Regions from separate parts of the Streptomyces sp. NPDC036815 genome, predicted to be linked through region 1. Evidence: riboswitches for the same ligand, from Rfam matches in the RefSeq annotation. Region 1 holds a riboswitch; each other region holds the start of a gene.
What was found. Region 1 has a riboswitch for S-adenosylmethionine ahead of thrC (threonine synthase). Riboswitches for the same ligand answer to the same signal wherever they lie in the genome.

Region 1 (10,084 bases):
TGGGCGCTGCCGAGCGGCAGGGCCTGGGTGTACCTCGCCGACACCGGGCGGGGCCTGACCCGGCCGGTGATCCTCGCCGACGGGTTCAGCAGCGGGCCCAGCGAGCTGGACTTCTCGTGGGAGATCCTGGAGTGCGGCCCGTACCCGTTCATCAGCGCGCTGCGCCGGCGCGGCTACGACGTCATCCTGATCGGCTACGACGAGCGCAGCGCCTCGATCCTGGACAACGCGCAGGTAGTACGGGCCGCGATCCTGGAGGCGACGGCGCGGCGCAGGGGCGAGCACCCGCTGACCGTCGGCGGCTTCAGCATGGGCGGTCTCGTCGCCCGCTACGCGCTGGCCAGGATGGAGCACGACGGCGGCGCGGAGAACGACCACCAGACCGCGCTGTACTTCTCCTTCGACAGCCCGCACCGCGGCGCGTGGGTGCCCCTCGCGCTGCAGTCGTTCGCGCACTACATCCGGCGGCTCAACGCGGCGTTCTCGAACCAGATGAACAGTCCGGCCACCCGGCAGCTGCTGTGGCAGCACATCGCCGAGTGGGACGACAGCCCGGAGACGGACAAGGAGCGGGTGGAGTTCCTCGCCGAGCTGGAGCGGGTCGGCGGCTGGCCGAGCCGGCCCCGCAAGATCGGCGTCGCCAACGGCGTGCGCACGGGTGAGGGGAACGGCATCCGGGGCGGCGAGCGGGCCTTCCACGGCAAAGGGCTGGCCATCACCGGCACCCGGCTGCACGCGCAGCCCGCGGGGCAGCAGCAACTCATCGCACAGCTACGGGTGGTGACGTTGCGCAAGCCGCAGATCCACACGTCGGGCATCCCGGAGATGGACGGCGCTCCCGGCGGCACCCTGGAGGGCTTCGGCATCCTCGCCGACGAGCTGGACAAGATCCCCGCGATCATCGGTCTCGGCTCCGAGGCGGACATCCGCGAGCACTGCTTCGTGCCGGTCGTCAGCGCGATCGCACTGCGCGACATCGACACCCACGAGAAGCTGTACGGGCCGGTCACGGCCTCGGCGGAGGAGGAGAGCGAACTGGACGAGTTCCTCTGCGCCTCCCGGAACGAGGGCCACACCTCGGTCACCGAGGAGCTCTGCACCTGGATCATGGACCGCCTGCCGTAGTAGCTCCGGCGGGGCCGAGAACGCCGCAGGGGCGGCACCCTCCCGAAAGAGAGTGCCGCCCCTGCGTACGAGCTACGCGCTCAGGACGATCGATCCGCGAGGGATCAGAAGTCCATGTCACCGCCCGGCATGCCGCCGCCGGCCGGGGCAGCGCCCGCCTTCTCCGGCTTGTCGGCGATGACGGCCTCGGTGGTGAGGAACAGCGCGGCGATGGACGCGGCGTTCTGCAGAGCGGAACGCGTGACCTTCGCCGGGTCGAGGATGCCCTCGGCGATCATGTCGACGTACTCACCGGTCGCGGCGTTCAGGCCGTGGCCGACGGTCAGGTTGCGCACCTTCTCGACGACGACGCCACCCTCGAGACCACCGTTGACGGCGATCTGCTTGAGCGGGGCCTCCAGGGCGAGCTTCACGGCGTTGGCGCCGGTCGCCTCGTCACCCTGCAGGTCGAGCTTCTCGAAGACCGAGGCGGCCTGGAGGAGGGCCACGCCACCACCGGCGACGATGCCCTCTTCGACGGCGGCCTTCGCGTTGCGAACGGCGTCCTCGATGCGGTGCTTGCGCTCCTTGAGCTCGACCTCGGTCGCGGCACCGGCCTTGATGACGGCCACGCCGCCCGCGAGCTTCGCCAGGCGCTCCTGGAGCTTCTCGCGGTCGTAGTCCGAGTCGCTGTTCTCGATCTCGGCGCGGATCTGGTTGACGCGACCCTGGACCTGGTCGCTCTCACCGGAGCCGTCGACGATCGTCGTCTCGTCCTTGGTGATGACGACCTTGCGGGCGCGGCCGAGCAGGTCGAGACCGGCGTTCTCCAGCTTGAGGCCGACCTCCTCGGAGATGACGGTGCCACCGGTGAGGATGGCGATGTCGCCGAGCATGGCCTTGCGGCGGTCACCGAAGCCCGGGGCCTTGACGGCGACGGACTTGAAGGTGCCACGGATCTTGTTGACGACCAGGGTCGACAGGGCCTCGCCCTCGACGTCCTCGGCGATGATCAGCAGCGGCTTGCCGGACTGCATGACCTTCTCGAGGAGCGGAAGGAGGTCCTTCACGTTCGAGATCTTCGAGTTGACGATCAGGATGTACGGGTCGTCGAGCGACGCCTCCATACGCTCCATGTCGGTGGCGAAGTACGCCGAGATGTAGCCCTTGTCGAAGCGCATGCCCTCGGTGAGCTCGAGCTCAAGACCGAAGGTCTGCGACTCCTCGACGGTGATGACGCCTTCCTTGCCGACCTTGTCCATCGCCTCGGCGATGAGCTCGCCGATCTGGGTGTCGGCGGCGGAGATGGAGGCCGTCGAAGCGATCTGCTCCTTGGTCTCCACGTCCTTGGCCTGCTCGAGGAGGGCACCGGAGACGGCCTCGACGGCCTTCTCGATGCCGCGCTTGAGGGCCATCGGGTTGGCACCGGCGGCCACGTTGCGCAGGCCCTCGCGGACCAGCGCCTGGGCCAGGACGGTCGCGGTCGTCGTGCCGTCACCGGCGACGTCGTCCGTCTTCTTCGCGACCTCCTTGACCAGCTCGGCGCCGATCTTCTCGTACGGGTCCTCGAGCTCGATCTCCTTGGCGATGGAGACACCGTCGTTGGTGATCGTGGGGGCGCCCCACTTCTTCTCGAGGACGACGTTGCGACCCTTGGGGCCCAGGGTCACCTTGACGGCGTCGGCGAGCTGGTTCATGCCGCGCTCGAGGCCGCGCCGTGCCTCCTCGTCGAACGCGATGATCTTGGCCATGTGAAGTGGTCCTCCCGGACGGGGTGGAAAAGCAAGCAAACGGACCGTGCTGGTGCCCGCGACGGACGGCCTGCAGCCCTTGTGGTTCCTTGCCCCACCCGGTCTGCGGGCCTCACCGACCCGATCCAAGTTCTGTCACTCTCACTCGGAGAGTGCTAAGCCCAATGATTAGCACTCGACCCCTGCGAGTGCAAGCGCCTCTCGAGGATCCCGCACAGCTCGCGGGCGCGCGCCGCGCGTACCCCGCGCACACGAGGGGCCCGTACCCCTGACGGGATACGAGCCCCTCGCGATGCTTGCTTCGGTGGTCGGTCGCGCCGAGCTAGACGGCGAGCTTGACCATGTCCGCCTGCGGACCCTTCTGGCCCTGCGAGATCTCGAATTCGACTCGCTGACCTTCTTCAAGGGTGCGGTACCCGTCCATCTGGATCGCGCTGTAGTGGACGAAAACATCCGCACCACCGTCGACCGCGATGAAGCCGTACCCCTTCTCCGCGTTGAACCACTTGACGGTGCCCTGAGCCATGCCTAACTCCCCTATTACTGGCCCTTGCACAGGACCGCACTTCGCGGACCCGGGTCAGACCTCACCGCCCACTGCTGGGGGTGTGCGCCGGAACGCGTCGACCGCCGCTGAATGTATCTGTCCAACTGCCGTCTGCAACAGGTCAATCGGACGAGAATTCTGGGCACGCCCGATCGGTAATATGCGGAGAATTCGCCACGATTCAGGGCAAGACGGGCCAGGCAAAAGCCACATAAGGTTCAAATGGGCAGCGCGCTTTGGCTACTTCTTGTCGACTCCGGGCCGACTTCGTATATGCGCTCGGCATTAACGGCGAAGCACTCTTCCCAACTGTACCGCGCTCAACCATGCAGAATTGCCCCCTCCGTTTCGCGAACGGAGAGGGCAATTCGGGTTAAGCAGGGTTCTTGCGGAAAAGGATCAGCCGCCGGCGACGGCCGGAATGATCGAGACACCCGCGCCGTCCGGGGTCGCCGTCTCCAGGCCCTGCTCGAAGCGGACGTCGTCGTCGTTGACGTACACGTTCACGAAGCGGCGCAGCTTGCCCTGGTCGTCCAGGACGCGGGCGGCGATGCCCGTGTGGTTCTTCTCCAGATCGGCGATGACCTCACCGAGGTTCGCCCCCTCGGCGACGACCTCGGCCTTGCCGCCGGTGTAGGTGCGGAGAATGGTGGGGATGCGGACGTTGACACTCATGGGTTCACCTCGGGGGTACGGGCCCCGGCAGGGGCGCGGGGAACTGCGCGACCAGCCACGGCCGGTCCGCAGCGGAACAAGAAGCTCAGCCGGCCAGACCCGCGGAGCGGAACGCGTCGAGGCTCGGCTTGATCGTCGCCGTCGCCTGAGACCTCTCGGCAACCGCGTCAAGCGTCTTGAGCCCGTCCCCGGTGTTCAACACCACCGTGGTGAGCGAGGGATCGATGAGCCCCGCCTCGACCAGCTTCCGCGTGACGCCCACCGTCACACCGCCGGCGGTCTCCGCGAAGATCCCCTCACTCCGAGCGAGCAGCTCGATCGCGTCGACGACCTGCTCGTCGTTCACGTCCTCCACCGCACCGCCCGTGCGACGCGCGATGTCCAGGACGTACGGCCCGTCGGCCGGGTTGCCGATGGCCAGCGACTTGGCGATCGTGTTCGGCTTCTGGGGGCGTACGACGTCGTGCCCGGCCTTGAAGGCCGCAGACACCGGGGAGCACCCCTCCGCCTGGGCGCCGAAGATCTTGTACGGCTTGTCCTCGACGAGGCCCAGCGCGATGAGCTCCTTCAGCCCCTTGTCGATCTTCGTGAGCTGCGATCCGGAGGCGATCGGGATGACCAGCTGGTCGGGGAGGACCCACCCCAACTGCTCGCAGATCTCGTACGCGAGGGTCTTGGAGCCCTCGCCGTAGTACGGCCGCAGGTTGACGTTGACGAAGCCCCAGCCCTCGCCCAGCGGGTCGCCGATGAGCTCGGAGCAGAAGCGGTTCACGTCGTCGTAGTTGCCCTCGATGCCGACGAGCTCGCCGCCGTACACCGCGGCCATGACGACCTTGCCCTGCTCCAGGTCGTGCGGGATGAACACGCAGGAGCGGAAGCCGGCGCGGGCCGCGGCGGCGCCGACGGCGCCCGCGAGGTTGCCGGTGGAGGAGCAGGAGAGGGTGGTGAAGCCGAAGGCGCGCGCGGCTTCGAGCGCCTGCGCGACGACCCGGTCCTTGAAGGAGTGCGTGGGGTTGCCGGAGTCGTCCTTGACGAACAACTTGCCCTGTTGGACGCCGATTTCCCTGGCGAGGTTGTCGGCCTTGACGAGCTGGGTCCAGCCGGGGTTCAGGTTCGGCTTGTCGGCGACGTCGGCGGGGACGGGCAGGAGCGGGGCGTAACGCCAGATGTTGGCGGGGCCGGCCTCGATCTGCTTGCGCAGGGATTCCGGGTCGCCGAGCGGCAGGTCGTACGCGACTTCGAGGGGGCCGAAACACTCGACGCACGCGAAGATCGGACCGAGCGGGAACTTCGTGCCGCACTCTCGGCAGGAGAGACCCGATGCGGGGCCGAGGTCTACGGAAGAGGTGGTGCTTTCGGTGGCGACAGTCTGCACAGCCATGGAGGCGAGGCCCTTTCTCCTCATCTTCCTCGCGACGCATCTCGCCGCGAGACGGAATTGGCACCTTCCCGGGCCCGGAGCCTCGCGGCGCTGATCGCGCACACGGTGACACTCGCGTCTCGCGACGCGCGGCTGGGTGGTTGCCGGGGCTTCAACGGGCCGTATCCCTCTGCCCCTCTGGATGAGCGGTATTCGATTGTGTGACGCCCGGGGACCCCCGACATGCGTGGGTCACCGGCGTTGTTCAAGACTGTAACCGAAGCCCCGGACCCTTGAGATAGTCGTCCGAACCGCGAGATGGATCACATATGGGAGGACCGCGACCGTGCTGGAAGAGGCCGAGCACTGGCTGAGCAGGCGTTCCTGGTCCGTCGCCGACCGCCCGCTGGACCTTCTGGCCGCCGCCAAACGCGCGTCCGGCACCTCGGTGAGCGTCGTACTGCCCGCGCTCGACGAGGAGGGGACGGTCGGCGACATCGTCGCCGAGATACGCCGCGCGCTGATGGAGGAGGTCCCGCTGGTCGACGAGCTGGTGGTGATCGACTCCGGCTCCACGGACCGTACGGCCGAGGTCGCGGCGGCGGCGGGCGCCAAGGTCGTCCACCGGGACGAGATCCTGCCGCGCCTGGCGCCGGTGCCCGGCAAGGGCGAGGTGCTGTGGCGGTCGCTGCTGGTGACGGGCGGGGACATCGTCGCGTTCGTCGACGCGGACCTGCGGGAGTTCTCCGCGGACTTCGTCTCGGGCATCGTGGGCCCGCTGCTCACCGACCCGGACGTGGCCTTCGTGAAGGCGATGTACGACCGGCCGCTCGGTGCGGCGGCGGGCCAGGGCGGCCGGGTGACGGAGCTGATGGCGCGCCCGCTCCTGAACATGCACTGGCCGCGCCTCGCGGGGTTCGTCCAGCCGCTGGGCGGCGAGTACGCGGCGCGCAGGTCGCTCCTCGAACGGCTGCCGTTCCCCGTCGGGTACGGCGTGGAGCTCGGACTGCTCGTCGACGCGCTGCACACCGTGGGCCTGGACGCGCTCGCGCAGGTCGACGTGGGGGTGCGCAGGCACCGGCACCAGGACGGGCAGGCCCTCGGGCGGATGGCGGCGGCGATCTACCGGACGGCGCAGCTGCGGCTCGCGCGCGGCCATCTCCTGCGGCCCGAACTGACGCAGTTCGAGCGGGGCGGGCAGGGGTTCGTGCCGCGGACGTACGCGGTCGACACGGAGGAGCGGCCGCCGATGACGGATATCGCCGAGTATGCGCGCCGTCGCGTGGCGTAACCTCCGCCGATGATGTGCTTTGCCTACATTGCCCCACTATGTGGATCGGAACGGTGTGGCGCAGAACTGTGCGGGTCGGCGGGGCCGGGCAGGCCAGGAGATTCCTACGGCGGGCCGGTGCGGTGAGCCTCGTCCCCGCCACGCTCGCGGCGGGCGCGCCCGCCGGACGGCTCGCCACGACCGGCGACTCCCGGGCCCTGCTGTACGGCGGGATCGCGGTCGCGCTGTGCGTCGTGGGCGTGCTGCTGCTGGCCGCGGGGCGCGGGCGCGGGGACTGAGCGGCCGGGGACCGAACAGGGGTCGTACGTTTGCCCGTACCCGGGACGGGCTACGTTCTGCCACATGGTCTCCGAGTCCGCATCGTCAGCAGCGCAGGTACTGGTCGCCTCCAACCGCGGCCCCGTCTCGTACACCGTGGGAGAGGACGGGGAGCTGACCGCCAGGCGCGGCGGCGGCGGCCTGGTCTCCGGGCTCAGCGCCATCGGTGACGAGGCGGACGCCCTGTGGGTGTGCGCGGCGCTCGGCGACGGGGACCGCGAGGCGGTGCGGCGCGGCGTCGGCGAGGACGGCGTCCGGATGCTGGACATCGACGCGGACGTCCACGCGGACGCGTACAACGGCATCGCGAACTCGGTGCTGTGGTTCGTCCACCACATGCTCTACCAGACCCCCCTCGAACCGGCCTTCGGACCGGAGTTCCGCGCACAGTGGGCGGCGTACGAGACGTACAACCGCGCCTTCGCCGAGGCCCTGGCGGCGGAGGCGGCGCCGGGCGCCGCGGTCCTCGTGCAGGACTACCACCTGGCGCTGGTGCCCGGCATGCTCCGCGAGCTGCGCGAGGACGTGCGCATCGGCCACTTCTCGCACACCCCCTGGGCGCCCGCCGACTACTTCCGGATGCTGCCGGACGACGTCGCCGAGCAGCTGCTGCGCGGGATGCTCGGCGCCGACCGGCTCGGCTTCCTCACCGGGCGGTGGGCGGACGCGTTCACCGAGTGCTGCGTACGGGTCGTCGGCGGGACCACGGGCACCCGGATCGGGGTGCACGGGCTCGGCGCCGACGCGGACTTCCTGCGGGAGCGGTCACGGCGGGACGACGTCGAGGACCGGATGCGGTCGCTGCGGGAGCAGGCGGGCGAGCAGGACGGGGAGGCCCGCAAGCTGATCGTCCGGGTGGACCGCACCGAGCTCTCCAAGAACATCGTGCGGGGCATGCTGGCCTACCGCGAGCTCCTCGACACCCACCCCGAGTGGCACGAGCGCGTCGTGCACGTCGCGTTCGCCTACCCCTCGCGGCAGGACCTGGCGGTCTACCGCACCTACACGGACGAGGTCTCCCGGGTCGCCGCCGACATCAACTCCCGCTACGGCACGCCCGGCTGGACCCCCGTCGTGCTGCACGTCAAGGACGACTTCGCGCGCTCGCTCGCCGCTTACCGCATGGCGGACGTGGCGCTGGTCAACCCCATCCGCGACGGCATGAACCTCGTCGCCAAGGAGGTCCCGGTCGTCTCCGACGAGGGCTGCGCGCTGGTCCTCTCGCGGGAGGCGGGGGCGTACGAGGAACTCGCCGAGGACGCGCTCGGCGTGAACCCGTACGACGTGTCGGCCACCGCGCGGGCCCTGCACGCGGGCCTCGTGATGCCCGCGGAGGAGCGCGCCGAGCGCACCAAGCGCCTCGCGGCGGCGGCGACGGCGCTGCCCCCCGCGCAGTGGTTCCTGGACCAGCTGCACGCGCTCACCGGCTGAGCACGGCGGCCGGTGGCCCGGAGACCGGCGCCGTCCCAGGACAGGCTCTCAGGGCAGTTGGGCCGCGATCGCCGACAGCAGCCCCACGACCCCGAGCGGTCCGTCCACCACCAGGTCGGCCCGCCCGGCGAGGTCCGTGACCTCCGTGCTGCCGCTGCACACCAGGAGGCCCGCGACCCCGTCCGAGCGGAGCTTCTCCACCGCGCCGAAGGCGGGCAGGTCGCCGAGGTCGTCGCCCGCGTAGAGGACGGACTCGGCGCCCACCTCGCGCAGGTACTCCTCGAGGGCCACGCCCTTGTCCATGCCGGGCGGCCGCAGCTCGAGGACCATGCGGCCCGGTTCGACGATCAGTCCGTGCCGGGCCGCCAGCTCGGCGAGCGGCTCGCGCAGCGCGTCGAAGGCGGCCCGCGGGTCCTCCGCGCGGCGCGTGTGGACCGCGACGGCCCGGCCCTTCTCCTCTATCCAGGTGCCGCGCCAGGCGTCGATCGCGTCGAGGAACCCGGGCAGCTCGGCGCGGACGGCCGCGACGCCGGGGTGCGGCTCGGCCGCGTGCACCGTGCCGGTGACGGCGTCCCAGCGCTCGGCGCCGTAGTGCCCGAGGACCACGAGGTGCTCCAGGCCCGCCACGCCCGCGAAGCCGCCGTAGCGGACGGCGACGCCCGCGGGGCGGCCCGTGACCACGGCGACCGACCGCAGGCGCGGCGCCAGCGCGGCGAGCGCGGGCACGGCGTCGGGGTGGGCGCGGGCCTGCTCGGGGTCGGCCACGATCGGGGCGAGCGTGCCGTCGAAGTCCAGTGCCACGACGGCGCGTTCGGGCCGTGCGAGGAGTGCGGAGAGCCCGTCCCGCCCGGCGGGCGTCACGGGCTCGGGCAGGCCGGGGCGTCCGGGCCTCTCGGGCTGCGCGTACGTAGGGTCACCCATGGGCCCGACCTTAACCGCGTCAGCGCTCGTCGCGCCGCGACTCCCGCACCCGGCGCAGCCGATTGACCGTAATCGGGTCGTGGGCGAGCGCCCGGGCGTCGTCCAGGAGGGCGTTCAGAACCTGGTAGTAGCGCACCGGCACCATGCCGAGCTCCTCGCGGATGGCGCGTTCCTTCGCCCCGGGGCCCGGCCACGAGCGCCGCTCCAGGGCGAGGACGGCGCGGTCGCGCGCGGAGAGCGCACCCGGCCCCTGCCGGTTCTCGCCGGCTTCCTCACGGTCCATGCCCGACACGCTATGCCCTACTCGGCGTTCTCCTCGGCGACCGCACGGTTCTGGATGCCCTGCAGCACCGAGCCGGGGTTGCCGCCCGGCGTGACGGTCTTGCCGATGTCCTTCTTGATCTGCGCCGAGACCTCGGCCCAGGACGTCTTGCCGACGGGGTAGAGCTGCGACGTGGGGAGCTCGTCGAGGAACTTGCCGAGCGCCGTGTGGCCGCGGTCCTTGGCCATCGCCTGCGACGCGGACGTCGTCACCGGCAGGATGTCGTACTCGTTCGAGAAGTCGAGCACGTTCTTCTTGCTGTACACGTAGTCGAGGAACTTGCCGGCCTCCTTGCGGTGGCCGTTCTGCTTGAACGCCATCATCCAGTCGGCGACGCCCATGGTGGCCTGCGCCTTGCCGTTGA
Region 2 (10,084 bases), on a different contig from region 1:
CGCTCTACCGGCTCCTCGTCGAGCACCCAGGGCCCTGGATCGACCCCGAAGCGGTCACCGCGCTGCTCGGCAGGGGAGAGGACGAGGCCGAGGACGCGCTCGACGAGCTCGTGCGGGCGAGCCTCCTGGCCCGTGGGCGCGACGGGCGGCTGCGCCTGCACGACCTGCTGCGCGCCCACGCGGTGCGCCGCGCGGACCGGGCGCGCAGGGACGACGGCGGAGCCGGGGCGGACGAGGGCAGGCGACGCGTCATCCGCTGGTACCTCCGCCAGGCCCAGCGCGCCGACGCCCTGCGCGCCGGGCCCCGCATGACCTTCGCCGAGCCGGTCCCGGCCCTCCCGGACACCCCCGACGCGGACTTCGGCATCACCGCCGCCGACGGGGGCGGGCGGCGGAAGGCGAAGGCGCTGCACTGGCTGGAGGCCCAACGGCTGGTGCTGCACGACTGCGTGCGCGTCGCCCACACGCACGGGCTCGACGAGGAGGCCTGGGCACTCTGCGAACCCCTGTGGACGCACTACCTCGACCACCCCCGCCTCACCCAGGTGATCGAGACATTCGGCATGGGACGCGACGCCGCGCTGCGCGCCGGACGTCCGCTCGCCGCGCTGGTCCGCATGCGCTGCCAGCTCGCGCGCCCGCTGTGGGAACGGGGGCGGTACGAGGACGCCGAAACCGAGCTGCGACTCGCGGCAGCGGCCGCGGAGACCCTCGGCGACGAGCTCCGGGAGAGGAAGCTGCGGGCCTCGGTCATCGAGTTCCGGGGACTGCTCGGCTCGGCCCGTGGCGAGTGGGCGGCAGCGGCCGCGGAGTTCGAGGCCTCCGCGCGCATCCACACGGAGATCGGCAACGCCTACGGCGCCATGCTGCAGACGTATCTGCTCGGCAAGGCCCGCACGGAACTGGGTGAACTCGCCGACGCGGAGCGGCTGTTGACGGACGCCCACGCGCGGGCCGGGGAGCTGGGGCGGGCCCGGCTGACCGCCCGGACCGGCTTCGCGCTCGCCCGGGTGCTGCGGAGTCTCGGGCGGCCCGAGGAGGCCAGGGGGCTCTACGACGAGGCGCTGGCGCAGGCCCGCCTCGACGCGTCCGTACGCGAGGAACTGCGTGTCCTGGACGCACTGGCGGAACTGGCCGAGGAGAGCGGGAACGCGGTGGAGGCGGCGGAGTTCCGGACCGCGGCACGGGCGGTACGGGAGCGCGGCGGCGGCCTCGACTGAGCGAAGCCCGCGCCGCGGCGGAGGGTGCGCACGTGACAACTCCACAGATTTATTTGTAGTCCCATAATGGTTGGGACAACACAAATAAAGGTACGCGCGAGGGGACCCCATATGCCTCATATGTCGGAGGAAACGGACGACGACGCCCAGCGGCGGCGGCCCTGGCTCGTGCTGGCCATCTGCTGCATGAGCATGCTGATCGTCAGCCTCGACAACACCATCCTGAACGTGGCCCTGCCCGCCATCCAGCGCGATTTGCACACGTCCGTCTCCGGGCTGCAATGGACCGTGGACGGCTACACGCTGGTGCTGGCCAGCCTGTTGATGCTCGCCGGTTCGACCGCAGACCGTGTGGGCCGCCGCCGCACGCTCCGGACCGGGCTGCTCGTCTTCACCTCGGCGTCCCTGCTGTGCGGCCTCGCACCCGGCCTCGGCTGGCTCGTCGCCGCGCGGGTCCTCCAGGCGGTCGGCGGGTCGATGCTGAACCCCGTGGCCATGTCGATCATCAGCAACACCTTCACGGACCCCCGGCAACGCGCCCGCGCCATCGGCGTGTGGAGCGGTGTCGTGGGCATCAGCATGGCCGCCGGGCCGATCATCGGCGGCGCGCTCGTGGAGTCGGCGGGCTGGCGGGCCATCTTCTGGATCAACGTACCGATCGGCCTCGCCGCGCTGTACCTCACCCGCAGGTACGTGCCGGAATCCCGGGCGGCGCGGCCCCGCCGCGTGGACCCGGTGGGTCAGGCGCTCATCGTCGTCCTGCTTCCCGCGCTCACGTACGCCATCATCGAGTCGCCGAGCCGCGGCTGGACCTCGCCCCCCGTCGTCGGCTGCGCGCTCGCGGCGCTCGGCGCGCTGCTGGGGCTTCTCTGGTACGAGCCGAGGCGCAGCGATCCCCTCATCGACCTGCGCTTCTTCCGTTCGGCGCCGTTCGCGGGCGCCACCGTGATCGCGGTCGCCACGTTTGCCGCGCTGGGCGGCTTCCTGTTCGTCAGCTCGCTGTACCTGCAGAACGTGCGCGGGCTCGACCCGCTGCACGCAGGGCTGTTCATGCTGCCCATGGCGGTCATGGCGCTGCTGACCGCGCCGGTCTCCGGCCGCATGGTGGCCTCGCGGGGACCGCGCACGCCCCTGCTGCTCGCCGGATCGGCGCTCTGCGCGAGCGCCGTCCTGCAGGCGTTCACCTTCTCCGACCACCTTCCGGCCGCCCTGCTGATCGTCGCGTACCTGCTCTTCGGTACCGGCTTCGGGCTGGTCAACGCCCCCATCACCAACACCGCCGTGTCCGGGATGCCCCGCTCGCAGGCGGGTGTCGCGGCCGCGGTGGCCTCCACCAGCCGGCAGCTCGGCCAGTCCCTCGGTGTGGCCGTCATCGGCGCCCTCATGGTCGGCGGGATGCACGGGGACGCGGCGTCCTTCACCGAGGTGGGCAGGACGGCGTGGTGGATCATCGCCGGCTGCGGCGCCGCCGTACTGGCCACGGGTACGCTCACTTCGGGCCGCTGGGCCCGGGGAACGGCCCAGCGCACGGCGAAGAGGCTCGCTGTGGAGGAGACGAGGGAGACAGTGAACGCCTGATGGACCGCCCGCACGAGCGCCCGCGCCACCGCCCGCACGAGCGCCCGATCGACCCCTCGACCGAGCGTCCGCGCGACCGCTCGCACGACGACGAGCCGCAGGACGGCGACGACGCGAACGCCAGGGCGGCGGCCCGGGTCTGGCAGGGGCTCAACACCCTCCTGATGGAGCGTCACAACCGCCGCAAGGCCGTCGCCGACGCCCTCGGCATGAGCTTCAGCCGCATCAGGGCGCTGCGGCGCCTCACCGGTGAGCCGATCACGCTGCGGGTGCTGACCGAGCGGCTGGGCACCGACCCGCCCTACGCCACCGTCATCGTCGACGACCTCGTACGCCGCGGCCTCGCCGAACGCGTCGCCAACCCGGCCGACCGCAGGTCCAAGCTGGTCCACCTCACGGAGGAGGGCGAGGCGGCGGCGGCCCGCGCGACGGCGGTCCTCACCACACCGCCCGACGACCTGCTCGCCCTGCCCGCCGAGGACATCGAGGCGCTCGACCGCGTCGTGGCGAAGCTGCTGAAGTAGCGCCGCCGCTGCCCTAGAGCTCCCGCAGGCCTTCTTCGGGGGTGGCAGGCGCGAGCGTCGCGCGGTGGAGGCGGCCCGCGACGACGCAGGGAACGGTCACCGGGTGCGCGGGCGAGTCCGAGTCCACGAGCCAGGCGTGCACGCCGGAGAGCACCGCCGCCGGATCGGCGCGCAGCACCCGGCCGTCCGGCTCCCGGTGCGGCTCGACGCGTACGGACAGGAGCGCGCCGCCGGTCCGGCGCAGCACGCAGTGCGAGGCGCTCAGGACGACGGCGGCCGTCCGCGCGCCACCGTGCTCGGCGAGCGCGTGGCGCGTCCACCCGTCGACGGTCCAGGTCTCGCCCCGCGCGGGCGGCGCGGTGGAGTGCCGGGCCCGACGGAACACGAGCCCGGCGCTCTGCAGTTGGGTGTCCGACGCCCTGTTCGCCTCGGCTGCCAGGTGGTGCGCGGGGGCGGCGGAGCGGGCGGGCCGCCGCTCGACGTGCACGTGCGGCCCTCGCCGAACCACCTGGACGGCGAAGGCCGCCGGGGTGCGGGTGGACGGTGCGGGGTCCGGCAGGAGGTTCGGTCCGGGGGGATCGGTGGGCGGGGTCAGGCCGAGGATCCGGTAGACCTCCTCGCGCAACCGGAGTACGGACCGGCCGCGTTCGGCGAACGCCCGCGCGGCGCAGGCGGCCGCGACGCCGGGGGTGTGGGCGGCGACGGCGCGCTCGATGCCGTCCGTGTCAGGCTGCTCCATTCCTCCCAACTCCGGTATGCGGGCGAGGAGGTCGGCCATCGGCGTGCCGGGGATGAGCTCGCCGCCGCCGTCGCCCGCGGCGATCATCGGGGTGTCGCGGGCCGCGGCCGCGTACAGCGCCGCCGAGCCGTGGTCGGTGACGATCACGTCGGCGGCGATGAGCAGCGCGGCCCACTCCTCGTACGGGCCGGCCAGGACCAGACCCGCGTCGAGGGCGGGCGCGAGATCCTGCGCGAGGTCGAAGCGCCCCGTCCCGCTGTGCTCGTTGGGGTGCAGGACGAGTCCGAGCTGGTACGTGTCGTGGGGGAGCTCGGCCGCCAGGCGGGCGGGGAGCCGGGGGTGGCGGCGGATCAGGGAGTGCGGGCCCCAGGTGGAGGTGAGGACGACCAGGGTCCGGCCGTGGGTGCGCAGGGCGTCGCGGTAGCGCTCGCGCAGGGGGAGGGAGGCGAGGACGCGGTCGAGCGTGGGGTCGCCGGTCACGGTCGCGCGCGCGGCCGCCGGTGGGCACTCGGCGGTGAGGCGGGCGAGCTGGGAGGGGTGGGCCAGGGCGTGGAGCCGGGCCAGGGGGTGGCCGTCCGGCATCAGGAGTGCGGGGTCCATGCCGGATGCGGAGTCGCCGGGACCGTCGGGTGCGGCGAGGGCCTTGTTGTACCCGGCGCCGTGCGGCAGGAGGACGCGGGGCCCGCGCAACTCGGCGAGGCCGCCCTTGGGGCTGGCGGCCAGGATCAGGTCGTGGGGGCGGGCGAGGGCCTCGGCCCAGGGGACGGTGCGGCCGCCCGCCCGCTCGACGGCGGCGAGGGCGTCGGCGGCGAAGTCGGAGCCGGGGACGAGGGTGAAGCGGCGGCGGATGCGGTCGTCGCCCGCGAAGACGGGGAGGACGTCCAGGAGCCGGTGCAGGGCGGTCGCCGACCGGGCGGCGAAGAGGACGCGCTTCTCGGTGCCTGAGGGGGCGTCGAGGTGCGGCCCGAGCCGACGTGACGAGGCCCGCTGCCCGCTGCCCGCTGCCCGCTGCCCGCTGCCCGCTGCCCGCTGCCCGCTGCCCGCTGCCCGCTGCCCGCTGCCCGCTTCGGGAGTGTTCATCCTAGTTCGTCGGGGTGCGGCGCGTGACCCGTTTCCGCTTTTCGGGGCGGGTATGTGGGGGTCGGCGGGCGGCATGCCGGAGATCGTACCGGCCCCGTACCGGCCCGCAGCATAGACCTGCGGCGGAGGCGCCCTGCGACCGGAGGCGGATCCGGAACGGATCGGGCGCGTATTAGCGTGGACGGAACAGATCGATCGACAGGATCCGAGGTGCCCGGCCCATGCCAAGCCGCAGCGAGAGCCGTACCCAGCTCATCGAGTCACTCATGGAGCGGTTCCCGCACGTGCCGCGGGAAGCCGTCATCAAGGAGGATCTGCTGCGCGGCGGCATCGCCTTCGACGAGTCGGCGCTCAGCGACAACGAGGGCGGTGACGTCAAGCCGAAGTCGTACTTCATCTTCTCCTTCGACCACGGCACGCTCCCCGAGCTCGGCGCCGCCGCGCTGCGCCGCCCCCCGGAGGAGATCGTCCTCACCGGCGGCCCCTACGGGCTGCGCCGCACCGTCGTGTCGGTCCGCGTGAACCCGGCGTCGCCCTACCGCGTGGCCGCCGACGACAACGGCGTCCTCGGCCTCTACCTGGACGGCGTCCGCATCTCCGACGTGGGCCTGCCGCCGATGCCGGACTACTACCGGCACACCTTGGAGAACGGGAAGTCCGTGATGGAGGTGGCGCCCACCATCCAGTGGGGCTACCTGATCTACCTGACGGTCTTCCGGGTCTGCCAGTACTTCGGCGCCAAGGAGGAGTGCCAGTACTGCGACATCAACCACAACTGGCGCCAGCACAAGGCCGCGGGCCGCCCCTACACCGGCGTGAAGCCCGTGGAGGAAGTCCTTGAGGCGCTCGCGATCATCGACAAGTACGACACCGCGAAGTCCTCCACCGCCTACACCCTCACCGGCGGCGCCATCACCTCGCAGATCGGCGGCAAGGACGAGGCGGACTTCTACGGCCAGTACGCGAAGGCCATCGAGGAGCGCTTCCCCGGCCGCTGGATCGGCAAGGTCGTCGCCCAGGCGCTGCCCAAGGCGGACGTGCAGCGCTTCCACGACTACGGCGTGCGGATCTACCACCCGAACTACGAGGTGTGGGACCCGTACCTGTTCGAGCGCTACTGCCCCGGCAAGGAGCGCTACGTGGGCCGTGACGAGTGGCACCGCCGCATCCTGGACTCCGCCGACGTCTTCGGGCCGCGCAACGTCATCCCGAACTTCGTGGCGGGCGTCGAGATGGCCGAGCCGTTCGGCTTCAAGACCGTCGACGAGGCCATCGACTCCACCGTCGAGGGGCTGCAGTACTTCATGTCGCGCGGCATCACGCCCCGCTTCACCACCTGGTGCCCGGAGCCGACGACCCCGCTCGGCAAGGCGAACCCGCAGGGCGCGCCGCTGGAGTACCACGTGCGTCTCCTCGAGGCGTACCGCGCGACGATGGAGGCCAACGGCCTGACGTCGCCGCCCGGTTACGGCCCGGCGGGCCCCGGCAACGCGGTCTTCTCGGTGAGTTCGTTCATGGACAGCCTCCCCGCGGAGAAGGCCGCTCCGGAGGACGCCATCGCCCCCGCCACGGCCCAGTAGCCGCGTCCGGAGGCCTGCCCGGGAGCCGGGAGGAATCCCCGGGCAGGCCTCCGCGAGACCGTGTTACGGTCGGGACGGGTCACGAGTTCCAGCGTCAAGCCCCGGCTCGCTGGACGGCACCCCGCTCCGTCGCGGGTGCCCCGGGTGACGACCCGCCCCGTGCGACGTGCGCGGGGAACGGCGGATCACCGGGGTCGACGACACCGGGGTCCACGACTCCGGAGGCGCTCCATGACGCACTCGCACCCCACCCCGACCCCTCCCGCGCGGCACCGGATTCCGGCGCCCCACGGCACGGCCGTCCCCGGTCGGGAGGTCGACGTCCTGCTCTCCTCGTACGACGTACGCGACGACGGCCTGATCCCGCTCCACGTGCTCGGCCCGACCCTCGGCGCCCCGGCCCGCGCTGCGCACCGCCGACCCGGAGTGGCTGCGGGCCCAGCTGCGCGCCCACCCCGGCGTCGTCCAGTGGGAGCCGGGCCGCAATCTTTTGCGGCTGCGGCGCGGTACGGGCCGCGCCACCCTGATCCACCTCGCCCCGCCCTCCCGGCCGGTGAAGATCACCGCTTCGTAGGATGACGGCGTGATCCGGACGCGGGCGATCCCCGCGTCCGGGCGGCGCGACAGTCAGCCACCCAGAGCCGGAGGTCCCCCGTGCAGCACCACCCCGTCACCGTCGTCACCGGCGGCAGCCGCGGTATCGGCGCCGCTGTCTGCGCCCGTCTCGCCGAGGACGGCCACGACGTGGCCATCGGCTACCGCGCGAACGCGACAGCCGCCGAGGAGGTCGCTGCGACGGTCCGCGCGGCCGGCCGCCGCTGCGTCGCCGTACAGGTCGACACCGCCGACGAGGCCGACGTCGACCGTCTCTTCGACACCGCCGCGGCCGAGCTCGGCCCGGTCACCGGACTGGTCAACAACGCCGGTGTGGGCGGCCCCGTGGGCCCCCTCGCCGACGCCGACGCCGAGGGCATGCGCCGGGCCCTCGACGTGAACGTCCTCGGCTATCTGCTCTGCGCCCGGCGCGCGGTGCGGGACATGAAGGCCCGCGGCGGTGGTGCGATCGTGAACATCTCGTCCGCCGCGGCCACCCTCGGAGCTCCCGGCGAGTACGTCCACTACGCGGCAGCCAAAGGCGCCGTCGACACGATGACGGTCGGCCTGTCCAAGGAGGTCGCGGGGGACGGCATCCGCGTCAACGCCGTTGCCCCCGGCGTCATCTGGACCGAGTTCCACGCCGACCCCGAACGCCCCGCGAAGCTCGCGGCGGGCATCCCCCTGGGTCGCTCCGGCCGGCCCTCGGAGGTGGCGGCGGCCGTCGCGTGGCTGCTCTCGGACGACGCCTCGTACGCGAGCGGCACGGTGCTGCGGGTGGCGGGCGGCCGCTGACCTCGCCCGACGGGGGCGGGCCGAACTCTCGTACGCTGCGGGCATGATCACTGGTTCCGCCGCCCTCGCGCAGGGCGTCCTCATCCGGCCCCTCACGCTCGACGACGCGGCGGGACTCGCCAGGGCCCGCCGCCGCAACCGTGCTCATCTCAGCCCCTGGGAGCCGGTGCGACCTGCCTCCTTCGACACCACGGCGGGGCAGGCGGAGCGGATCGGGAGCCAGTTGGAGGAGTGCCGGGCGGGCCGGGCCGCGCACTGGGTCCTGGAGAGCGGCGGGGAGATCGTCGGCCATACCGAGCTGACGAACGTCGTGCTGGGCCCGGCGCGCAGGGGCAGCCTCGGCTACTGGATCGACGCGGAGCACGTGGGCCGCGGCCTCGCCTCCGCCGCCGTGCGGCACGTCTGCGCGGCGGCGGACGGCGAGTTCGGCCTGCACCGGGTGGAGGCGTGCACCCTCCTCGACAACACGGCGTCGCAGCGCGTGCTGGCGAAGTGCGGTTTCGTGGAGTACGGGATGGCGCCGGGCTACCTGCACATCAACGGCGCCTGGCGCGACCACCGCCTCTTCCACAACATCCTCAACGACCGGCCGGCGTAGGGAGGTTAGGGACCGGGTCGACCGGGCCCGGTTCCTCAGACGATGTTCTCCGCGACCTCCGCCTGCTCCCGGTCGGAGCCGTACGCCTGCGGCGTGCTGTACGAGCGGCGTGCCATGAACCACCACACGGTGGCCAGGAGCAGGACCACGACGAGGGCGACCGAGGCGTAGTTCATCGAGTCGACCGTCACCGGCGAGGCCTGCGGCAGGCAGAAGAGGACCGTCACGAACGCCACCCAGATCACCGCGATCCAGCCGACCGGCTTGCTCCAGCGGCCCAGGTTCCAGGGCCCGGGCCGGAAGCGGTCGCCCGCGCGCAGGCGCAGGAAGATCGGGATGGCGTACGCGGGGGTGATGCCGATGACGTTGATGGCGGTCACCGCCGTGTACGCGGTCGCCGAGTACAGGGAGGGCAGCGCGATGACCGCGGCCAGGCCCACCGACAGCCACACCGCGGGCACCGGCACCTGGGTGCGGGAGCTGACCTTGCGCCAGATCGCCGAGCCGGGGAGGGCGTTGTCGCGGCTGAACGCGAACACCATGCGGCTGGCCGCGGCGGTCTCGGCGTTGCCGCAGAACAGCTGCGCCACGATGACGATGAGCAGCAGCGCCGTCGCGCCGGACTCGCCGATCGCGTCGATCATGATCTGCGCGGGCGGCACCCCGGTGGAGCTCTCCTGGGCGCCCACGTAGTCCTGGATGGCGAAGCTCAGCCCGGCGAGCAGGACGAAGCCGGCGATCCACGACGCCCAGATGGCGCGCACGATGCCGCGTGCCGCCGACACCGACGCGTTGGAGGTCTCCTCCGACAGGTGCGCTGACGCGTCGTATCCGCAGAACGTGTACTGGGCGAGGAGCAGGCCGATCGCCGTCACGTAGAGCGGGTTGTCCCAGCCCGTGTCGTTCACGAACGTGCCGAAGACGGACGACGCCGACTGGTGGTGGTCCGGCACGATCACGAGGACGCCGACGATCACGGCGACCCCGGCCACGTGCCACCACACGCTGATCGAGTTGAGCAGGCTGACCAGCCGCACGTTGAAGAGGTTCAGGACGGCGTGCAGGAGCAGGATGCACAGGAAGATCAGGAAGGTCTTCTCGGTGGTCGGCGTGAAGCCGAACTTCAGGTTCAGGAAGGCGCCGGTGAAGAGCGCGGCGCCGTAGTCGATGCCCGCTATCGCGCCGAGCAGCCCCAGCAGGTTCAGCCAGCCCGTGTACCAGCCCCAGCGGCGCCCGCCGAGCCGGTCGGCCATGTAGTAGAGGGCTCCCGACGTCGGATACGCGCTGGTGACCTCGGCCAGTGCCATGCCCACGCAGAGCACGAAGAGGCCGACGCCCGCCCAGCCCCAGAGCATCACGGCGGGGCCGCCCGCGCC
Region 3 (10,084 bases), on a different contig from region 1:
GCACGATGCTGGTGGCCGCCCTCGGGGCAGGGGCCACGGCATGCGGCGGCCCCGACGGCCACCCGCTCTCGGCGAAGCCGTACGACGCGGCCGGCCAGATCGCCTTCAACGGCCCTGTGGGCAGCCAGAAGGCGGACCCGGACAAGCCCCTGGAGGTCACCGCCCAGGGCGACGACGGGCGCATCACCGATGTGACCGCCACCGACGCGGCAGGACGGTACGTGGCGGGCGAACTCTCGGCCGACGGCGCCCGGTGGCACAGCACCACACCGCTCGCGGCGGACGCCCACTACACGGTGCGCGTGAGCACCGAGGACGAGGACGGGGCGCCCGGCCGCAAGGTCATGACCTTCGACACCAACGTCCCGGACAAGAAGAAGCGGCTGAAGGTCACCTTCGGCCCCGAGGAGGGCAAGTACGGCGTCGGACAGCCCGTCACGGCGTCGCTGAGCGCCCCGGTGAAGGGCAAGGAGGCCAGGGCGGTCGTCGAACGCGCGCTCAAGGTCCGCTCGACGCCCGCCACAGAAGGCGCCTGGTACTGGGTGGACAGCGAGACGCTGCACTACCGCCCCAAGGAGTACTGGCCCGCGGGGTCGACCGTCTCCGTCTCCAGCAACCTGCGCGGCCTCAAGGTCGGTGACCGGCTGTGGGGCGCCGAGACCAAGCCGCTCAAGTTCACCATCGGCGACCGGGTCGAGGCCGTCACGGACGCCGGCTCGCACTACATGACGGTCTACCGCAACGGCGAGGAGATCAACTCCATGCCGGTGACCACGGGCAAGCCCGGCTACTCCACGCGCAACGGCGTCAAGGTGGTGCTTGGCAAGGAGTACTCCGTACGCATGACCAGTGCCAGCATCGGCGCCTCGGACTTCTACGACAAGCAGGTGTACTACGCCACACGCGTCACCGATTCGGGGGAGTACGTGCACGCCGCGCCCTGGTCGGTGGGTTCGCAGGGCTACGCCAACACCAGCCACGGCTGCACCGGAATGAGCACCGGCGACGCCGCCTGGTTCTACGAGACCATCCGGCAGGGCGACCTGGTGAGGGTCGTCAACAGCTACGGCGAGGACATGCCGGCCTTCGGCAACGGACTCGGCGACTGGAACATGAGCTGGAAGAAGTGGCGCAAGGGCAGCGCGCTGTTCACCGAGGCCAAGGAGGGCCCCTCGGTGGCCGAAGCGGCCAGACTGCGGCCGCAGGTCTAGCGGCCCGGCAGAGAGGCCGTCAGAGGCGCGCAGACGAACGGAGGGGCCCACGCCGCGCGTGGGCCCCTCCGTTCGTCGATCAGGGGGCGCGTCAGGCCTCCACGGCCTTCTTGCTGCGCAGCAGGCCCGCCAGGGCGGACGCGAACTCCACCGGCTCGACCGGCAGGGTCACCGCGGCCTCCGCGCGGCTCCAGGTGGCGAGCCAGGCGTCCTGCGGGCGCCCCATGAGCAGCAGCACGGGCGGCGCCTGGAAGATCTCGTCCTTGATCTGGCGGCAGACGCCCATCCCGCCCGGCGCCGACTCGCCGTCGAGGACGCAGACGTCGATGCCGCCGTGGTCCAGCTCCTTGATGACCGCGTGCGGTGTGGCGCACTCGACGAACCGGACCTCGGGAACGTCCGTCGCCGGGCGGCGGCCGGTGGCCAACCGGACTTGCTCGCGGGTGCTCGCGTTGTCGCTGTAGACCAGCACCGTGGCGGTCGGCTGCATTGTTCCTCCGATACGTCGAGCTGTTGCGTCGAGCTGTGCCGTCATGGGATCGGGAACCGATGCGCGGATGCTACTCCTCCCGACACCCCGTCAACACCGGTTCGGACAGGCCTCCGATGGGCCATCCGGGCAGGACACACCCCGTAGACACTCCGAACGGCACCCCCCGGGGTGAGGGCGGGATAAGCGACCGACATAATGTCGGTCGTGGCGACAGCAACGACAGTAGATACCGGGCACGCGCACCCGCCGGTCAATCGACCGAACCTCACCAGCGTCGGAACCATCATCTGGTTGAGTTCCGAGCTGATGTTCTTCGCGGCCCTCTTCGCGATGTACTTCACCCTGCGATCGGTGACAGGTCCTGATCACTGGAAGGAAATGGCTTCGGCCCTGAACTTCCCGTTCTCGGCGACGAACACCACGATCCTGGTGCTCTCCTCTCTCACGTGTCAGCTAGGCGTGTTCGCCGCTGAACGCGGAGACGTGAAGAAGCTCAGGATGTGGTTCATCGTCACCTTCATCATGGGTGCGATCTTCATCGGCGGTCAGGTGTACGAATACACCGAGCTGGTCAAGCACGAGGGCCTCTCGCTCTCGTCCGACCCCTACGGCTCGGTCTTCTACCTGACCACCGGCTTCCACGGACTGCATGTGACAGGCGGCCTGATCGCCTTCCTGCTGGTCCTCGGACGCACCTATGCGGCCAGGAGGTTTACTCACGAGCAGGCGACCGCAGCCATCGTCGTGTCCTACTACTGGCACTTCGTCGATGTGGTCTGGATCGGCCTCTTCGCCACGATCTACATGATCAAGTAATCGGCAGCCGCTCACGCGGCACATCCGACACATTCCAGAAGCATCGACGCAGAAGATCCTGACACCGGGGTAATCCGTGAAAAAGCTCTCCGCACGACGACGCCATCCGCTGGCGGCGGTCGTCGTCCTACTCCTCGCGCTGGCGGCCACCGGGGGGCTGTACGCCGCGTTCGCGCCGGCGGACAAGGCGCAGGCCGATGACACCGCCCAGTCCCTCGCCATCGACGAGGGCAAGAAGCTCTACGCCGTGGGCTGCTCCAGCTGCCACGGAACCGGCGGTCAGGGCTCCTCCGACGGTCCGAGCCTGGTCGGCGTGGGCGCCGCCGCTGTCGACTTCCAGGTCGGCACCGGGCGTATGCCGCTCCAGCAGCAGGGTGCCCAGGCGCCCAAGAAGAAGGTCATCTACAACCAGGCCCAGATCGACCAGCTGGCGGCGTACATCTCGTCGCTGGGTGCCGGTCCCTCGGTCCCGACCGAGAAGCAGTACAGCCCGGACGGAGCGGACATCGCCAAGGGTGGCGAGCTGTTCCGCACCAACTGCGCCCAGTGCCACAACTTCACCGGTGAAGGTGGCGCGCTGACGCACGGCAAGTTCGCGCCGTCGCTCGAAGGTGTCTCCCCGAAGCACATCTACGAGGCCATGCAGACCGGCCCGCAGAACATGCCGTCCTTCCCCGACACCACGATGCCGGAGAAGAACAAGAAGGACATCATCGCGTACCTCGACGCGGTCAACGGTGAGAAGACCGAGAGCCCTGGCGGTCTCAAGCTGGGCGGTCTGGGTCCGGTCAGTGAAGGCCTCTTCGGCTGGATCTTCGGTCTCGGTTCGCTGATCGCGGTCGCCGTGTGGGTCGCCGCTCGGACCGCAAAGGCCAAGAAGTCATGAGTAGCCAAGAGATTCCAGAAGAGAACCTGCCCAGCAAGCAGGAGACCGAGCACGGCTCGGTGGCGGTGACGGAAGAGAACCCGTTCGCCGACCCGGGGCTGCCGCCCCACGAGCACCGCGTCCAGGACATCGACGAGCGGGCCGCCAAGCGTTCCGAGCGTGCCGTGGCGTTCATGTTCATGCTGTCGATGCTCGCGACGGTGGGCTTCATCGCCTCGTACGTGGCGATCCCGGCGGACAAGACCATCTACGTCTTCCCGATCGGTCACATCAGCGGCCTCAACTTCGCCCTGGGTCTCACCCTCGGCGTGGCGCTGTTCTGCATCGGCGCGGGCGCGGTCCACTGGGCCCGCACCCTGATGTCCGACGTCGAGATGACCGACGAGCGGCACGAGATCGCGGCCGAGCCCGAGGTCCGCGCCAAGGTCATGGCGGACTTCAAGCAGGGTGCCGAGGAGTCGGGTTTCGGTCGGCGCAAGCTGATCCGCAACACGATGTTCGGCGCGCTGGCCCTGGTCCCGCTCTCCGGCGTCGTCCTGCTGCGCGACCTGGGTCCGCTGCCCGAGGACAAGCTCCGCCACACCAAGTGGGGCAAGGGCAAGATGCTCGTGAACATGAACACGCACGAGCCGCTGCGTCCGGCGGACGTGCAGGTCGGTTCGCTGACCTTCGCGATGCCGGAGGGGATGTCGGAGCACGACCACGACTTCCAGACGCAGATCGCCAAGGCCGCCCTGATGATCGTCCGCATCCAGCCGGAGAACATCAAGGACAAGCGCGAGCTGGAGTGGTCGCACGAAGGCATCGTGGCCTACTCCAAGATCTGCACCCACGTGGGCTGCCCGATCTCTCTGTACGAGCAGCAGACGCACCACGTCCTCTGCCCGTGCCACCAGTCCACCTTCGATCTCTCCGACGGTGCCCGAGTGATCTTCGGCCCGGCCGGTCACGCCCTGCCGCAGCTGCGCATCGGCGTGAACGAAAAGGGCTACCTCGAGGCGCTCGGCGACTTCGATGAGCCCGTCGGCCCTGCCTTCTGGGAGCGCGGATGAGCACCACCACCACTTCCTCGAACGACAAGCGGCAGAAGGCACCCGCCGGTGAGCGGGTCGCGGACTGGGCCGACGGCCGGCTGGGGATCTACTCCCTGGCCAAGGCCAACATGCGCAAGATCTTTCCGGACCACTGGTCCTTCATGCTCGGTGAGATCTGCCTCTACAGCTTCATCATCATCATCCTCACGGGTGTGTACCTGACGCTGTTCTTCCACCCGTCGATGAACGAGGTGGAGTACTCCGGCAGCTACATCCCGATGCAGGGACAGCTGATGTCGGAGGCGTTCAACTCGACCATGCACATCTCCTTCGATGTGCGCGGTGGTCTGCTGATCCGGCAGATCCACCACTGGGCGGCGCTGATCTTCCTCGCCGGCATGTTCGTGCACATGATGCGCGTGTTCTTCACGGGTGCGTTCCGCAAGCCGCGTGAGGTCAACTGGCTGTTCGGCTTCCTGCTGTTCGTCCTCGGCATGTTCACCGGTTTCACCGGTTACTCGCTCCCGGACGACCTGCTCTCCGGTACCGGTGTCCGCTTCATGCAGGGCGCCATCCTGGGAGTGCCGATCGTAGGCACGTACCTGTCGATGTTCCTGTTCGGCGGGGAGTTCCCCGGCGGCGACTTCGTGGCCCGGTTCTACTCGGTGCACATCCTGCTGCTGCCGGGCATCATGCTCGGCCTCGTGGTGGCGCACCTGATCCTGGTCTTCTACCACAAGCACACGCAGTTCGCGGGTGCCGGCAAGTCCAACAAGAACGTCGTCGGCATGCCGCTCCTGCCGGTCTACATGGCCAAGGCCGGAGGCTTCTTCTTCCTGGTCTTCGGTGTCATCGCGGTCATCGCGGCGATCGCCTCGATCAACCCGATCTGGGCCATCGGCCCGTACCGCCCGGACCAGGTGTCCACCGGCGCCCAGCCCGACTGGTACATGGGCTTCGCCGAGGGTCTGATCCGCGTGATGCCGGGCTGGGAGATCAACCTCTGGGGCCACACGCTCGTCCTGGGCGTGTTCATCCCGCTGGTCGTGGTCTTCCCGCTGGTCCTCGTGGCCATCGCGGTCTACCCGTTCATCGAGTCCTGGGTCACCGGCGACAAGCGCGAGCACCACATCCTGGACCGCCCGCGCAACGCCCCGACCCGTACGGCCTTCGGTGTCGCGTGGATCACCGCGTACATGGTCATGCTCGTCGGTGGCGGCAACGACCTGTGGGCGACCCACTTCCACCTGTCGCTGAACGCGATCACCTGGTTCGTCCGGATCGCCTTCTTCGCCGGGCCGGTCATCGCCTTCATCGTCACCAAGCGGATCTGCCTGGGTCTGCAGCGGCGCGACAAGGACAAGGTGCTGCACGGCCGCGAGTCGGGCATCATCAAGCGCCTGCCGCACGGTGAGTTCATCGAGGTGCACGAGCCGCTCAGCCAGGACCAGCTGCACACCCTCACGGCGCACGAGCAGTACCAGCCGGTCGAGATCGGCCCCTCGGTCGACGAGAACGGTGTCGAGCGCAAGCTGTCGGGCTCGCAGAAGCTCCGGGCGAAGCTCTCCAAGGGCTACTACGGGGAGCACAACCAGATCCCCAAGCCCACCGCCGACGAGTACAAGGAGATCACGAGCGGCCACGGCCACCACTGATCAACCGCGAGTCGCCACGGCACGAGCCCCGTCCATTGCATGGACGGGGCTCTTTGCCGTCCCTGCGGCTGGATAGGGTGGTCTCACCCCGAATGACCGGGGTGAGACCACACGGACAGACGAAGACCAGGAGCGGCTATGAACGCTGTGACCCCCGCAGGAGGCGACACCGCGGCGGCCCGTTCCTGGCCCGACGTGCTGAACGGCCTGCTCGACGGGCGGGACCAGAGCGCCGACGACACGGCGTGGGCCATGGACCGCATCATGCGGGGCGAGGCCACCGACGCGCAGATCGCGGGCTTCGTGATCGCGCTGCGGGCCAAGGGCGAGACGGTCGAGGAGATCTCCGGCCTGGTCCGCGCCATGTACGCGCACGCCAACGTCATCGAGGTGCCCGGCCCGACCGTCGACATCGTGGGCACCGGCGGCGACGGGGCCAAGACCGTCAACATCTCCACCATGTCCGCGATCGTCGTCGCGGGAGCGGGCGCGAAGGTCGTCAAGCACGGCAACCGCGCCGCCTCCAGCGCGTCCGGCGCCTCCGACGTCCTCGAGAAGCTCGGCGTCAACCTCGACCTCTCGCCCCGGCGGGTGGTCGAGGTCGCCGAGGAGGCCGGCATCACGTTCTGCTTCGCCGTGAAGTTCCACCCGGCGCTGCGGCACGCGGGCGCCGCGCGCAGCCAGCTGGGGATCAGGACCGTCTTCAACCTCCTCGGTCCGCTCACCAACCCGGCGAAGGTGCGGGCCCAGGCGGTCGGCGTCGCCGACCCCCGGATGGCGCCCATCGTCGCCGGGGTGTTCGCCGAGCGCGGGCACTCCTCGCTCGTCTTCCGCGGCGACGACGGGCTCGACGAACTGACGACCACCTCGACCTCCCGGGTCTGGGTGGTGCGGGACGGCGCCGTGCGCGAGGAGGCCTTCGACCCCCGCGAGGTGGGGATCGGCCTGGTGCCGGTCGAGGCGCTGCGGGGCGCCGACGCCTCGTACAACGCGGAGGTGGCGCTGCGGCTGCTCGACGGCGAGAGCGGGCCGGTGCGGGACGCGGTGCTGCTCAACTCCGCGGCGGCGCTGGTCGCCCTCTCGCCGACCGGTGAGCCGCTCGTGGAGCAGATCCGGGCCGGGATGGCGAAGGCGGCGCAGGCGATCGACTCGGGCGCCGCGAAGCGGGCCCTGGAGCGCTGGGTGGCGGCCAGCAACCGCTGAGACGCCCCCCGTGTGACGTACGGCGCAGTCCGGATTCTGGACTGCGCGTTGCGCGTCGAAGATCGTGTGGCAGGATGCTGCACAGGTCATGAGTGACAGCGACTACGGCCCCGGCCCGCTGTCCGGCAACCCTCCGTCCGTGGCGGGGTGCCCCGGGTGAAGACCAGGTCGTACGCAGCAAGGCGTATGGCAAGCGCGGACCCCTGGACATCGGTGAATGTCCGCCCCTGGGGTCCTGGTCCTCAAGGGAGCAGTCTCGTGAGCAAGCGAATGTGCTAGGGCCTCCGGCCCCTTTCCGCGCACCCTTTTCTCTTCATCACTGCGCCGCCGTACCCCTCTGCCGTACGCGCTCTTCGCAGTGAACTCACTTGCCTCTTACGGGAGTTCGCCATGTCTGTTTCCGCCGTTGCCGCCGACTCGTCCGTCTGCGCCCCGCTGGCCGTCCTCGGCAGGGACGTCACCGTTCCGCTGGTCACCGGCGGCGAGGTGACCTACGCCGCGCTCGACTACGCGGCGAGCGCGCCCGCCCTGCAGCGGGTGTGGGACGACGTGGCCGCGTACGCCCCGTACTACGGCAGCGTGCACCGCGGGGCCGGCTACCTCTCGCAGCTGTCCACCGACCTCTTCGAGAACTCCCGCACGACCGTCGCCGAGTTCCTCGGCTGCCGCGAGGGCGACCAGGTCGTCTTCACCCGGTCCACCACCGACTCGCTGAACCTGCTCGCCGCCGCCCTGCCCGCCGGTTGCGAGGTCTTCGTCTTCGAGACCGAGCACCACGCCTCGCTGCTGCCGTGGCGGGACGCCCGCGTCACCTACCTCGACGCGCCGCGCACCCCCGACGAGGCCGTGCACACCCTGGAGCGCGCCCTCGCCGACCGCGACCCTTCCCCAAGCTCTCAGCTTCGTTCGAGCAGGGGAGGCCCCAATGGGCCCGCCCTGGTGTGCGTGACCGGCGCCTCCAACGTCACCGGCGAGCTCTGGCCCGTGCGTGAACTGGCCGCCGCCGCGCACGCCCACGGTGCCCGGATCGTGCTCGACGCCGCCCAGCTCGCGCCCCACCACCCCGTCTCCATCGACGAGTTGGACGTCGACTGGGTCGCGTTCTCCGGCCACAAGCTGTACGCGCCCTTCGGCTCGGGCGTCCTCGCGGGCCGCTCCGACTGGCTGCGCGCCGCCGAGCCCTACCTCGCGGGCGGCGGCGCCTCGCGGAAGGTGGCGCGACGCCCCAAGGAGGCAGGCGGCGGCGTGGACGTGGAGTGGCACGACACCGCGGCCCGCCACGAGGCCGGTTCGCCCAACGTCATCGGCGTCTACTCCATCGCCTCCGCCTGCAAGGCGCTCACCGACGCGGGCTTCGACGAGCTCGTCGCCCGTGAGCAGCACCTGATCGCGAAGGTGCGCGAGGGCCTCGCCGAGGTACCGGCCGTGCGGGTGCTCTCGCTGTTCGGGGACGACGCGCCGCGCGTGGGCGTCATCTCCTTCGTCGTCGACGGCTGGAACAGCTCGCACTTCGCCGCCGCGCTCTCCGCCGAGTACGGGATCGGCGTACGGGACGGCCTGTTCTGCGCCCACCCGCTGGTGCGCACCCTGCTCGGCGGCGAGTCCGACGAGCCCGGCGAGTGCGGTGCCCCCGAGGCCGCGCCCGGCGAGAAGTCGCTGAACGCCATTCGGGTGAGCTTCGGCGCGGGCACCCCCGACGAGCACGTCGAGCGCTTCGTGCGCGCGGTCAAGGAGCTGGTGGCGGACGGCGCCCGGTGGAACTACCGCACCGAGGACGGGCGTTGCGTGCCGGACACCGGCGCGGCCGCCTGACCGGACGGGCGCGGGCGGGCGCGGACGGCGCCTAGGAGTCGAGGCCGATCGCGAAGGCCGCTTCCAGGTCGTGCTGCGAGTACGTACGGAACGCCACGTGGGTGTCGGTCCCCTCGACGCCGGGGATCTTGCTGATCCGGCCGGGGATGACGTCCGCCAGGTCGTCGTGGCGCGGCACCCGCACCATCGCGATCAGGTCGTACGTACCGGTCACGGAGAAGACCTCACTGACGGAGTCCAGCGCGGCGATCGACTCGGCGATCTCCGGAATCCGGTCCACGCTGGTCTTGATGAGCACGATCGCGGTGATCACGGCTGGCTGTCTCCCTCGGTGGCCGGTGCACTGCCTTTCACATGCACTCTAGTCCTCCGGGCCACCCACCCCCACGCGACGAGGAACCCGAGCGAGAAGCCCACGAGATGCGCCAGATAGGCGACTCCCGTGCCGTTGCCGCCCTGCCCCGCGGCCAGCCACTGCAGCGTCACCCAGAACGGCAGCACCACCCACGCCGGAAAGCGCAGCGGCAGGAAGAAGAGGAACGGGAAGAGGCTGGTGACCCGCGCGCGTGGGAAGAGATAGAGGCAGGCACCGAGGACGGCGGAGATCGCCCCCGACGCTCCCACGAGCGTCTGGTCGGAGCCCGCGTGCGCGGCCGCGTAGGCGAGCAGGGCGAGATATCCGCAGCAGAGGTAGAAGAAGGCGTACCGGAGGTGGCCCATGCGTTCCTCGACCATGACCCCGAACACGTACAAGAAGAGCATGTTCCCCAGCAGATGAAGCCAGCTGCCGTGCACGAACAGGGCGGTGAACGGGCCGAGGGCGGCGCTCGGGGCACCGCTGAACAGTTCGACGGGTACCACTCCCCACCGCTCGAAGTAGACCTGTTGCGCACCGATCAACTCGTCGCCGCGGCCGTAGGAGGGGTTGAACCCGGAGACCGGGGAGATCAGGAAGACCGCGCAGCAGACGGCGA

Region 2: it holds a riboswitch for S-adenosylmethionine, as region 1 does, so the genes downstream of both, ACZ69I_RS16255 (SDR family NAD(P)-dependent oxidoreductase) here and thrC (threonine synthase) in region 1, are expected to answer to the same signal.
Region 3: it holds a riboswitch for S-adenosylmethionine, as region 1 does, so the genes downstream of both, ACZ69I_RS04075 (aminotransferase class V-fold PLP-dependent enzyme) here and thrC (threonine synthase) in region 1, are expected to answer to the same signal.

Annotation. Positions count from the first base shown of each region.
Region 1 covers NZ_JBVJPW010000002.1:383,441-393,524, forward strand. Annotated here, with positions in the region: gene ACZ69I_RS07950 (esterase/lipase family protein) at 1-1,125, shown strand, start outside; gene groL (chaperonin GroEL) at 1,230-2,855, opposite strand; gene ACZ69I_RS07960 (cold-shock protein) at 3,178-3,381, opposite strand; gene ACZ69I_RS07965 (MoaD/ThiS family protein) at 3,802-4,077, opposite strand; gene thrC (threonine synthase) at 4,163-5,458, opposite strand; SAM riboswitch class I at 5,476-5,646, opposite strand; gene ACZ69I_RS07975 (glucosyl-3-phosphoglycerate synthase) at 5,784-6,728, shown strand; gene ACZ69I_RS07980 (hypothetical protein) at 6,767-7,006, shown strand; gene ACZ69I_RS07985 (alpha,alpha-trehalose-phosphate synthase (UDP-forming)) at 7,071-8,477, shown strand; gene otsB (trehalose-phosphatase) at 8,526-9,398, opposite strand; gene ACZ69I_RS07995 (DUF3263 domain-containing protein) at 9,418-9,681, opposite strand; gene ACZ69I_RS08000 (ABC transporter substrate-binding protein) at 9,699-10,084, opposite strand, start outside.
Region 2 covers NZ_JBVJPW010000006.1:344,136-354,219, reverse strand. Annotated here, with positions in the region: gene ACZ69I_RS16280 (tetratricopeptide repeat protein) at 1-1,220, shown strand, start outside; gene ACZ69I_RS16275 (MFS transporter) at 1,341-2,798, shown strand; gene ACZ69I_RS16270 (MarR family winged helix-turn-helix transcriptional regulator) at 2,798-3,322, shown strand; gene ACZ69I_RS16265 (translation initiation factor 2) at 3,336-5,141, opposite strand; gene ACZ69I_RS16260 (radical SAM protein) at 5,363-6,721, shown strand; SAM riboswitch class IV at 6,799-6,908, shown strand; gene ACZ69I_RS16255 (SDR family NAD(P)-dependent oxidoreductase) at 7,376-8,110, shown strand; gene ACZ69I_RS16250 (GNAT family N-acetyltransferase) at 8,154-8,708, shown strand; gene ACZ69I_RS16245 (amino acid permease) at 8,744-10,084, opposite strand, start outside.
Region 3 covers NZ_JBVJPW010000001.1:912,835-922,918, forward strand. Annotated here, with positions in the region: gene ACZ69I_RS04040 (L,D-transpeptidase) at 1-1,211, shown strand, start outside; gene ACZ69I_RS04045 (hypothetical protein) at 1,303-1,701, opposite strand; gene ctaE (aa3-type cytochrome oxidase subunit III) at 1,900-2,520, shown strand; gene qcrC (cytochrome bc1 complex diheme cytochrome c subunit) at 2,597-3,406, shown strand; gene qcrA (cytochrome bc1 complex Rieske iron-sulfur subunit) at 3,403-4,458, shown strand; gene qcrB (cytochrome bc1 complex cytochrome b subunit) at 4,455-6,095, shown strand; gene trpD (anthranilate phosphoribosyltransferase) at 6,234-7,298, shown strand; SAM riboswitch class IV at 7,383-7,500, shown strand; gene ACZ69I_RS04075 (aminotransferase class V-fold PLP-dependent enzyme) at 7,689-9,110, shown strand; gene ACZ69I_RS04080 (Lrp/AsnC family transcriptional regulator) at 9,142-9,423, opposite strand; gene ACZ69I_RS04085 (rhomboid family intramembrane serine protease) at 9,420-10,084, opposite strand, start outside.